2 regions of the Candidatus Pelagibacter sp. HIMB1593 genome follow, and region 1 is predicted to be linked to the other one. Evidence: riboswitches for the same ligand, from Rfam matches in the RefSeq annotation. Region 1 holds a riboswitch; the other holds the start of a gene.
What was found. A riboswitch is a leader RNA that binds a small molecule or an ion and turns the genes downstream of it on or off. The one in region 1 is predicted to bind glycine.
Positions count from the first base shown of each region.

Region 2: another riboswitch for glycine. It lies ahead of gcvT (glycine cleavage system aminomethyltransferase GcvT); the one in region 1 lies ahead of ACTTA0_RS00240 (malate synthase G).

Region 1 is NZ_JBNAJK010000001.1:47,235-52,724, reverse strand. Features, by position in the region: gene dnaX (DNA polymerase III subunit gamma/tau) at 1-343, shown strand, start outside; gene ACTTA0_RS00250 (YbaB/EbfC family nucleoid-associated protein) at 336-653, shown strand; gene recR (recombination mediator RecR) at 657-1,268, shown strand; gene ACTTA0_RS00240 (malate synthase G) at 1,255-3,417, opposite strand; glycine riboswitch at 3,497-3,584, opposite strand; gene ACTTA0_RS00235 (acetyl-CoA carboxylase carboxyltransferase subunit alpha) at 3,689-4,783, shown strand; gene secA (preprotein translocase subunit SecA) at 4,787-5,490, opposite strand, start outside.
Region 2 is NZ_JBNAJK010000001.1:612,727-618,216, forward strand. Features, by position in the region: gene ACTTA0_RS03145 (allophanate hydrolase subunit 1) at 1-287, shown strand, start outside; gene ACTTA0_RS03150 (biotin-dependent carboxyltransferase family protein) at 277-1,218, shown strand; gene ACTTA0_RS03155 (DMT family transporter) at 1,218-2,090, shown strand; glycine riboswitch at 2,123-2,211, shown strand; gene gcvT (glycine cleavage system aminomethyltransferase GcvT) at 2,290-3,390, shown strand; gene gcvH (glycine cleavage system protein GcvH) at 3,390-3,770, shown strand; gene gcvP (aminomethyl-transferring glycine dehydrogenase) at 3,770-5,490, shown strand, end outside.

The sequences.
Region 1 (5,490 bases):
AAGTAAAAGAGAATTAAAACTTAAATTTGAATTAGAGAAAAATGTCAATTTGGTTAAATTTGAAAAAAATAGGATTGAGATTTCATTTAATGACAGCCTTGATAAAGATTTTGTAAAAGATCTTTCCACAAAGCTTTTTGAATGGACAAAAGAAAGATGGATTATCACACTTAGTAAATCAAAAGGAGATCTCTCAGTTAGAGAAAAGAAAGAAAATGAAAAAAAAATATTAATTGAAAAAGCTAAACAAACTGAAATTTATAAAAACTTTATGGAAAATTTTCCTGATGCAGAACTGGTAGATGTTAAATCGATAACTAAGGAGGATAAGGATAATGACTGATTTTAATAAAATATTAGATAAAGCAAAAGAACTTGAAGCAAAAATGAAAGAGAGTCAGCAAAAAATTAAGGAGATTAGAGTAGAGGGTGTTTCTGGCTCAAACTCAGCAAAAATCGTCTTGGATGGAGAAGGTGAAATGCAATCAATTAAACTATCAGATGAAATAATGAAAGAAGACAAATCAATAATAGAAGATTTAATTGTAGCTGCACATAATAACGCTAAATCGCAATTAAAGTCGAAAACATCAGAAGAGATATCAAAAGCTACAGGTGGATTTGGAATACCTGGTTTTAAGTGGCCACTATAGTAGATGCAAAATATTAACGAGATTGAAGAGTTAATAAAATTAATTTCAAAGCTTCCAGGTTTAGGACCAAAATCTGCCAAAAGGATTGTTTTAAAACTCATTAATAACCGTGATGAATTAGTAAAACCAATGGCAAATACATTGGCTCAAGTTTATAAAAATGTAACTAGATGTAATTCTTGTGGTTCACTTAAGTCAATTTCAACTGGATGTATAAATTGTGAAAATACAAAAAATAAATATTCAAAGATTTGTGTTGTAGAAGACATTGCAGATCAATGGTCAATTGAAAATTCAAATATTTACCAAGGGTATTTTCATATTCTTGGAGGCACTATTTCATCAGTAGGTCAAAGAAAAGAAGATTTACTTGTAAATTCGTTGGTTGAGAGAGTTAACCGAGATAAAATTGAAGAAGTCATATTAGCCACAAGTGCAACTGTTGAAGGTCAAACAACTGCTTACTACATTCAAGATAGCCTAAAAAATTGTAATGTAAAAATTACAAAACTTGCACAGGGTTTACCTGTAGGTGGTGAAATTGAAAGTTTAGATGATGGGACTTTGTTTTCTGCTTTTAAAAATCGGTCTAATTTAATTTCTAATTCAGATTAGACTTTTTAGTAAGTCTATTTAAATGCAGTAAGGGTTCAGTATAACCAGATGGCTGTTCTTTTCCTTTAAACACCAAATCACATGCAGTTTGAAATGCAATTGAATTTTCAAAGTTATCACTCATTCTTACGTAATTAGTGTCATTTTTATTTTGATCATCAACAATTTTAGCCATGTCTTTAAGAATTTCTACAACTTGAATTTTTGTTGTAATTCCATGATGTATCCAATTTGCAATATGTTGAGATGAAATTCTAAGAGTGGCTCTATCTTCCATCAAACCTACGTTGTTTATATCTGGTACTTTGGAGCATCCAACGCCCTGATCAATCCATCTGACCACATAACCTAATAAAGTTTGAGCTGAGTTAGAAATTTCTTTATTAATTTCATCTACAGACCAATTTGGTCTATCAGCAGTAGGTATTGTTAAAAGATCATCAAGCTTTGCTTGTTCTCTATTTTCAATTTTTTGTTGTTCATCAAAAATATTTATTTCATGATAATGTAGCGAATGTAAAGCTGCAGCAGTCGGAGATGGAACCCATGCACAATTTGCACCTGCTTTTAAATGTCCAGTTTTTTGCTCCATCATATCTTTCATTTTATCAGGCATTGCCCACATTCCTTTTCCAATTTGAGCTTTTCCAGATAATCCACATTTTAAACCAATATCAACATTGTTGTTCTCATATGCTGTAATCCATTTTGAAGTTTTCATGTCACCTTTTTTAATCATCGGACCAGCTTCCATAGAGGTGTGCATTTCATCACCAGTTCTGTCTAGAAAACCTGTATTTATAAAGAAAACTCTATTTTTTAACGATCTAATGCACTCTTTTAAATTAGCCGAAGTTCTTCTTTCTTCATCCATTATTCCAATCTTGCAGGTATATTTTGGCAAACCTAAAACTTCTTCAACTTTTGAGAAAAGCAAATCAGTAAATGCAGTTTCATCTGGTCCATGCATTTTTGGTTTCACAATATAAATAGAACCAGTTCTTGAATTAGTTTTTTTCTTAATATCATGAAGGGCTGCAGCTGTAGTAATGAATGCATCCATTATTCCTTCTGGAACTTCACTACCATCTTTTAAAATTATTGATGGATTAGTCATTAAGTGACCAACATTTCTAACTAGCAGTAAACTTCTTCCATGAAGCTTTAAACCTTTTCCATCTTTTGAAATATAGCTTCTATTAGGATTAAGTTTTCTTTCAAATAATTTTCCTTCTTTTTCAAATTTTGATTTTAGATCACCTTTCATCAGACCTAGCCAATTTCTGTAACAAACAATTTTATCTTCTGCATCTACAGCAGCTACACTATCTTCGTTATCACATATAGTTGACACCGCAGATTCTAAAATTATGTCACTAATCCCAGCATGATCTTGTTGAGCTGCAAAAGCTCTTGAGTCTTTTAAAATTTCTATATGTAAATTGTTATTTTTTAAAATTATAGCAGACGGGTTGTCAGCTTCACCCCTATGGCCAATAAACTTATTCTCATCTAACAAATCATAAATATCAGCACCTTTTAAAGCTTTAAATTTTCCATACTTAACTGCAAAACTTGTAATTTTTTGCCAACTCAATCCTGCTAATGGAAAATATTTATCTAAAAAATCTCTTCCATATTTTATTACCATCTCACCTCTTAATGGGTCGTATCTTTCAGATACACTATCTTCTGATTGTTCAATTACATCTGTTCCATACAGACTATCGTACAAGCTCATCCATCTAGCATTAGCAGCATTTAATGCATATCTCGCATTCATTACTGGTACAACAAGTTGAGGTCCAGCAATACTTGTTATTTCCTCATCAACATTTTGAGTTGATATTTCAAAATCGTCACCTTCTTCTTTCAAATAACCAATTTCTGTTAGAAATTTTTTATATTCTGACAAATTAAATTCATTTCCCTTATTTTTTATATGCCAATTGTCTATTTGTTTTTGTAAGTCTTCTCTAAATTTTATTAATTCTTTATTTTTAGGTGCTAATTCATTGACTGTTTTCTCGAACCCTGACCAAAAATTATCAACAGATAGATCTGTTTCTTTTAATAGCTCGTCGCTAATAAATTGAGAAAGTTTTTCAGATACTTTTAAAGTATTTATATTTATATATTTTTCTTGCATATCACCTAAATTACCCCATCTGTATTTTTGCCTGAGAGTTTTGCTCCTTCGGCGGAATTAATTCTCTTTCCAGAGTGTTATGCAACTATCGGTCCTTTTTACCTGAGAGTTTCCGGGGTGGTTGCTCCTTCGGTGCTAAATATATTAGTCTCTCCCGATAGCAAAATATGTATCTTCTTCTAGAAAAGAGTCAATTAATAACAATTACACTTTAAATTAAATATCATTTTATTGCCTTTTTTATGAATTAACCATCCGCTATAACCATATTATGAAAAATTATCTTAATTTTGAAACTGAGATTAAAGATTTAGAGACAGAATTGGAAAAATTAAAAGATCCCTATAATCAAGAGGGATTGTCAGAAGTAGATACGCAAAAAATTTCAAAAACACAAGTTGAGTTAGATCAAAAATTAAATGATATATATTCAAACCTAGATCCATGGCAAACCACCATGGTTGCAAGACATGAAGACAGACCAAAGTCTAAATTTTTCATAGATAATTTATTCGAAGATTTTATTTCTATATCTGGAGACCGTTATTATGGCGAAGATAAATCTGTACTTACAGGTTTTGCAAAATTCAATGGTTATTCGGTTTTGGTTATTGGCCAAGAAAAGGGTGAAGATTTAGATAGTAGAATCGAAAGAAATTTTGGGATGATGCGACCTGAGGGTTATAGAAAAACTATTCGATTAATGAATTTAGCAAATAAATTTAAAATTCCAATTATCTCTTTTATAGATACGCCAGGCGCTTATCCTGGTGTAGGTGCAGAGGAAAGAGGTCAAGCTGAGGCAATAGCAAAATCAATTGAATGTTGCATGGAACTTAAGGTGCCAACTATTGCAATAATTATAGGTGAAGGTGGCTCAGGTGGTGCGATTGCATTAGCATCGTCCAACAAAGTTATCATGCTAGAAAATGCTATTTATTCAGTTATATCTCCTGAAGGCTGTGCAACTATATTGTGGAGAGATCCAAAAAAAATGCTTGATGCAGCAAAAGCAATGAAGCTTTCTGCAAAAGATTTATTAAAATTAAAAGTTATTGATGAAATAATCCCAGAACCTTTAGGCGGTGCTCACAGGGATAGAGACCTGATGCTTGATAACGTTAGAAAATCTATTTCTACAAATTTAGATCAATACAAAGAAATGACGTCAGAAGATATAATGAATGAAAGAAAAAATAAATTTTTAAAAATTGGAAGAAATGATGGTTTTATGAGCAATGTAGAAGATTTAAGCAATTTGACCGTTAAGAAAAATAATTTTGATAATATTTTTAAATCAAAAAAATTATTATTTGGTATTGGTGTAGGTTTATTGTTTTTAGCTTCTTTATTATTTCTTTTTTAAGAATTACAAAGCTCCATGGCAATGTTTAAACTTCTTACCCGATCCACAGAAGCAAGGTTCATTTCTTCCCATTTTTTTGGTTTGTGGTTTTGGATTTACTCTTTCCTCATTAGAAGATCTTTCTTCTGTTATAACTTTTAAATTAATTAAAATTGTAACGTAGTCTAATTTTAGTTTTTCTAATAAATTTGAAAATAAATCAAAAGCTTCTTTTTTATATTCAACTAAAGGATCTCTTTGACCGTAAGATCTTAATCCAATCACTTGTCTAAGTTGTTCTAAATATTGTATATGTGATTTCCAATTCAAATCTATCGTTTGCAAAAATATTCTTTTTTCAATTTCTTTTGCATGCTGCTCGTTTAGAACTTTAATTCTTTCATTACGTGTATCATTAAATTTTGAGGATATTTGCTCTTTCAGTTCATTATCTTTTGCAGAAATCAAACTTTCAAGTTCAGTATCATTAAAACTTTTCCCAACAATTTGCCTAACTTTATTGTTAAATTCATTACTTTTTGGGTTAGATAGATTTTGAATTTTTAATTTTATCAAGTCTTCTGATATTTCTTTTAAAAATTCGTCGGAATAATCAAAAATATTTTCACTATTCATTGCGTTTTTTCTTTGAGAAAACACAACATGTCTTTGGTCATTCAAAACATTATCAAATTTGATAAGTGTTTTTCTGATATCAAAATTTCTGG
Region 2 (5,490 bases), 570 kb from region 1:
GATTTATTGCCGGTATGCCTTTTTTAGGTGATTTGGATGAAAATATGAGAGTACCAAGATTAGAAACACCAAGAGTAAAAGTCCCCAAAGGATCAGTTGCTTTAACTGAACAATTTGCAAATATTTATACATTTGAAAGCCCTGGTGGATGGAACATACTTGGTAATACACCTGTAGATGTTTTTGATAATTCAAAAGAGGAAGAGCCAAATTTAATAAATCCTGGTGATATAGTAGTTTTTAAACAAATAAATCTTGAAAAATATAATAGCTACAATGACAAATAATTTCGAAATTATAAGAGCTGGAGTAAACACAACCTTTCAAGACCAAGGAAGAAACAATTTATATCATATAGGAATTCCATTTAGTGGAGCGATGGATAATAGAAATTATAGTTTAGCTAATAAGCTGGCAGGTAATAAATTAAATTCACCAGTGATAGAATTTGCGTATCAAGGACCACATTTAAAATATTCTGGAGATAAAATTAATATTTCGGTTACAGGTGATGTGGTTTTTAAAATTATTAAAAATGGTATAGAAATTGATGGTAATTGTTATGAGAGTTATCAAATCGAAAGTGGAGATGAAATCAATCTTATCTCAACAAATAAATCAGTTTATGGCTATTTAGCAGTTGGTGGAGAATTAGATTTAAAATTTCAATGGAATAGTTGCTCTATAAATACCAAGGCAAATATCGGATCAAATGATGGAAAAAAATTAGAGAACGGTCAAAAAATAAATATCTTAAATATTAATACAAAACAAAGTAAAAAAAAAACTAACTACATCAATTCTAAAGTTGAAAATATCAGAGTAATAAAAGGACCAAACTTTGATTATTTTTCAGAGGAAGGAAAAAAGATATTTTTTGAAAAAGAATTTTCTGTATCAAAACTCTCAGACAGAATGGGAATGAGGTTAGAAGGTCAAAAAATTGAAAACATTGTAAATACTAATATTAAATCAGAAGGGTTGTTAAAAGGCGTCATCCAAGTACCTGCAGATGGAAACCCAATTATTATGCTTTCAGATCATGGTACTATTGGAGGGTATCCAAAAATTGGTGTAGTAGCTAGTGTTGATTATGATCGATTGGTACAAATATCACCAGGCTCAAAAATAAAATTTAAAGAGATAAATTTATCTGATGCTGAAACTTTATTTAAATTATATGAGATGGACACTCAGAATCTACTTAATCAAATATAATGAATATTATTAGAAAACTTCCAGGACCATTTTTAGTTTTTCTAGGTGCGTGTAGTCTTAGTTTTGGGGGTTTGATTGTAAAATCATTTGAGGGAGCAACCCTTTGGCAAATATTATTTTGGAGAACAGTATTTTTTCTAATTGTTATTAGCTTGTATTTAACTTTAACTTATAAAAAACAAGTATTTAGATCCTTTAATAATTTAGGATTTCCTGGTTTCTTTGGTGGATTTATTTTATCACTCGGTTTTAGTGGTTATGTATTTGCGATGTATAACACAACAGTTGCTAATGCTAATTTTATTATTCAAACACAAACAATCTTCCTAGCAATATTTGGTTACTTTTTTTTAAAAGAAAAAATTTCAGCAATCACTCTTACTTCAATAATTCTTGCGATTTCAGGAATACTTTTAATGGTCGGAAGTTCTTTATCTCCAGGTCAAATGTCTGGAAATATTGCAGCTTTCATAATGCCAATATCATTTGCTACATTAATTTTAGTAGTAAGAAAATATCCAAATGTTGATATGGTTCCTGCTCAATTTGTTGCAGGTGTTTTTGCGTTGTTAATAGGTTTCCTAATGTCAGAAAAAATAATGATATCTCCTAATGATATCTTTTTAGGATTTTTAGCTGGGTTTTTACAATTAGGATTAGGTTTTATATTTATTACTATCGGAGCTCAACGAACACCATCAGCAATGGTTGGAATCATAATGCTCACAGAAGCAGTACTAGGTCCTTTATGGGCGTGGTTGTTTATAAATGAACAGCCACCGTTCATAGTAATTATTGGAGGGTCAATAGTTATTTTTGCAGTTTTACTTCAATTTTACAATTTATATACCTCAGAAAAAAAAGCGATCTAATAACATTTGACATTAAACCGTATTTATTAGAATATTTGTCAACGGGAGAGATCACAAAGTTTGTGACACCGAAGGAGCAACCACCCAGGAAACTCTCAGGTAAAAGGACCGTATTATATTAACTCTGGAAAGAGATTGAGTTCTCGCCGAAGGAGTAAAACTCTCAGGCAAAAATACAGATGGGTACGACAGAGTTAGTATGGGAAAAAAAACATCATTAAATAAACTTCATAAAGATAACCAAGCGAAATTTGTGGAATTCGCTGGATATGAAATGCCCATACAATACAGCAAAGGAATTGTTGAAGAACATAAATTCACAAGATCAAATGCAGGTATTTTTGATGTGTCTCATATGGGTCAATTATTTATTCATGGTGGAGAGGAATTAACTGCTGATCTTGAAAAAATTTTTCCACTTGATTTAAAAAATTTGAAACAAAACTGTTCTAAATATAGTTTTTTAATGAACGATAGTGCTGGAATTCATGATGATTTGATAATCACTAAAATTGAAAAAGGATATTTAATTATTTTAAACGCAGCATGCAAAGACAATGATTTTAAAATTTTATCAGATTTACTTAAAAGTAAATATGAAATGGTTCTTGATGATCAAAGAGCATTAATTGCAATCCAGGGTCCAAAGTCAGTTGAGATTTTAAACAATATAATAGAGGGTGTTGAAAAACTTAATTTTATGACAGGGAACTGGTTTGATTATAAAGATCAGAAAGTTTTTGTAACAAGATCTGGATACACAGGAGAGGATGGTTTTGAAGTATCAATAAATAACGATTTAGCTGAAGGATTTACTCAAAATTTGATGGAAAAAGGAGCACAACTTATAGGACTTGGGGCAAGAGATACCTTGAGATTAGAGGCTGGATTGTGCTTATATGGTCATGAACTTGATACAGAAAAAACACCAATTGAAGCAAACTTAAAGTGGGCGATTTCTAAAGAGAGAATTTCAAATGGTGGATTTGTTGGTTCTGATAAAATTATGAAAGAAATACAAGAAGGTACATCTAAAATTAGAATTGGGATTAAGCCAGAAGGAAGATTGATTGCTAGAGAAAAAACTAAAATCTTTGATGAGTCAGAAAAACTTATTGGCGAGGTTACCAGTGGAACTTTTGGTCCGAGTGTAAATGGCCCAATAGCAATGGGCTACATTGATAAAGAGTTTTCTAAAGTCGATACAAAAATTTTACTTGAAGTAAGAGGAAAAAAACATCCTGCAAGTGTTTGTGGGTTACCATTTTATAAAAAAAGTTACGTGAAAGGAGTAAACTAATGAGTGAAGTTAAATTTTCAAAAGAACACGAGTGGATTACAGTGGAGGGCGATGTTGCTACCATTGGAATTACAAAACATGCAACAGAAATGTTAGGAGATATTGTTTTTGCTGAGTTACCAGAAAAAGGTTCGAATGTTGAAAAAGATGGTACAGCAGGAGTAGTTGAGTCTACTAAAGCTGCAAGTGATGTTTATACTCCAGTAAGTGGTGAAGTTGTAGATACCAACCAAGCTATAGTAGATGATCCTGCAAAGATTAATGAAGACCCTGAAGGATCAGCTTGGTTTTTTAAACTTAAATTGAAAGATAGTTCAGAAATTGACAGCTTAATGAACAAAGAAGAATACGATAAATTTGCAAAGGAGAGTGCTAGCTAATGTTACATAACTCACAAAAAGACTTTTTAAAAAGACACATTGGCCCTTCAGAAGAAGATCAAAATAAAATGCTGAAGGAGCTTAATTTTAATTCATTAGACGATTTAATAAAAAGTACAGTTCCAGAAAAGATACAATTGAAAGATGGATTAAATATAGGAGAGTCTAATTCTGAGTATGAAGCATTAAGAAAATTGAAAGCAATTTCAAAAAAAAATCAAATTTATTCTAATTTTATTGGCATGGGTTACTATGGAACTTACACTCCGTATGTAATTTTAAGAAATATTCTAGAAAATCCAGGTTGGTATACATCATATACTCCTTATCAGCCTGAAGTAGCACAAGGAAGACTAGAAATGCTTCTAAACTTCCAACAAATGATTGTTGATTTCACAGGTATGGATATTGCAAACGCATCTTTGCTTGATGAAGGAACAGCAGCTGCAGAAGCTATGGGATTAAGTCACAGGTTAAATAAAAAAGATAGTAATTTAGTTTTTGTATCAGAAAATTGTCATCCACAAACAATTGATGTAATTCAAACAAGAGCAGAGCCAATGGGATTAAAAGTACTTGTTGGCAATGAAGATAAAGTATTGGATCAACTTAAAGAGGATTTAGTTTGTGGAATTCTTCAATATCCTGGAACTTTAGGAGACATCAAAGATCCAAGTGAAGCTATTAGTAAAATCCATAAAAAAAATGGAAAAGCTGTATTAATTTCTGATTTATTAGCTTTAGCGCTACTTAAAACACCAAGAGAATTAGGTGCTGATATTGCAGTTGGAAGCTCTCAAAGATTTGGAATTCCAATGGGTTATGGTGGACCTCATGCAGCTTTCTTTGCAACTAAAGATGAATTTAAAAGATCTATGCCAGGAAGAATTATTGGTGTGTCTGTTGATAGACATGGAAACAAAGCTTACAGATTATCTCTTCAAACAAGAGAACAACACATCAGAAGAGATAAAGCGACAAGTAACATTTGTACTGCTCAAGCATTGTTAGCAATTGTTTCAGCTGCATATGCTATTTACCACGGTCCAGATGGAATAAAAACTATTGCAGAAAGAGTTTCTCAATTAGCTAAAAATTTTGCAGATAAATTAAAACAATCTGGATATGAAATTTATTCAGATCATTTCTTTGATACAGTTACAATAGTAACAAAAGATAAGACTGATCAAATCTATAAAAATGCTTTAGATCAAAAAGTAAATATTAGAAGAGTAAATTCTGAAATGTTGGCTGTTTCTTTTGATGAAAAGAAAAATGTTTATAGAGTAAATCAATTGTTGAAAATTTTTAATGCAGCTGAGTCAATTAAAAAAGAAGATCCAACAGTAAGTTTACCTAATTTACCAAAAAATTTACTGAGAACTTCTAAATACTTAGAACATCCTGTTTTTAATTCATATCATTCAGAAACAGAGATGCTTAGATATTTAAAAAAATTAGAAGATAAAGATATAGCTCTTAACAGAACTATGATTGCACTTGGTTCATGTACTATGAAATTAAATGCTACTGCAGAAATGATTCCTATTTCATGGAGAGAGTTAGCTGAGCCTCATCCGTTTGTACCAGTAGAGCAGATGGAAGGTTATAGAGCATTATTCACTGATCTTAAAAATTGGTTAAGATCAATTACTGGTTTTTCTGGTGTTTCACTTCAACCAAACGCAGGTGCTCAAGGAGAATATGCAGGCTTAATGGT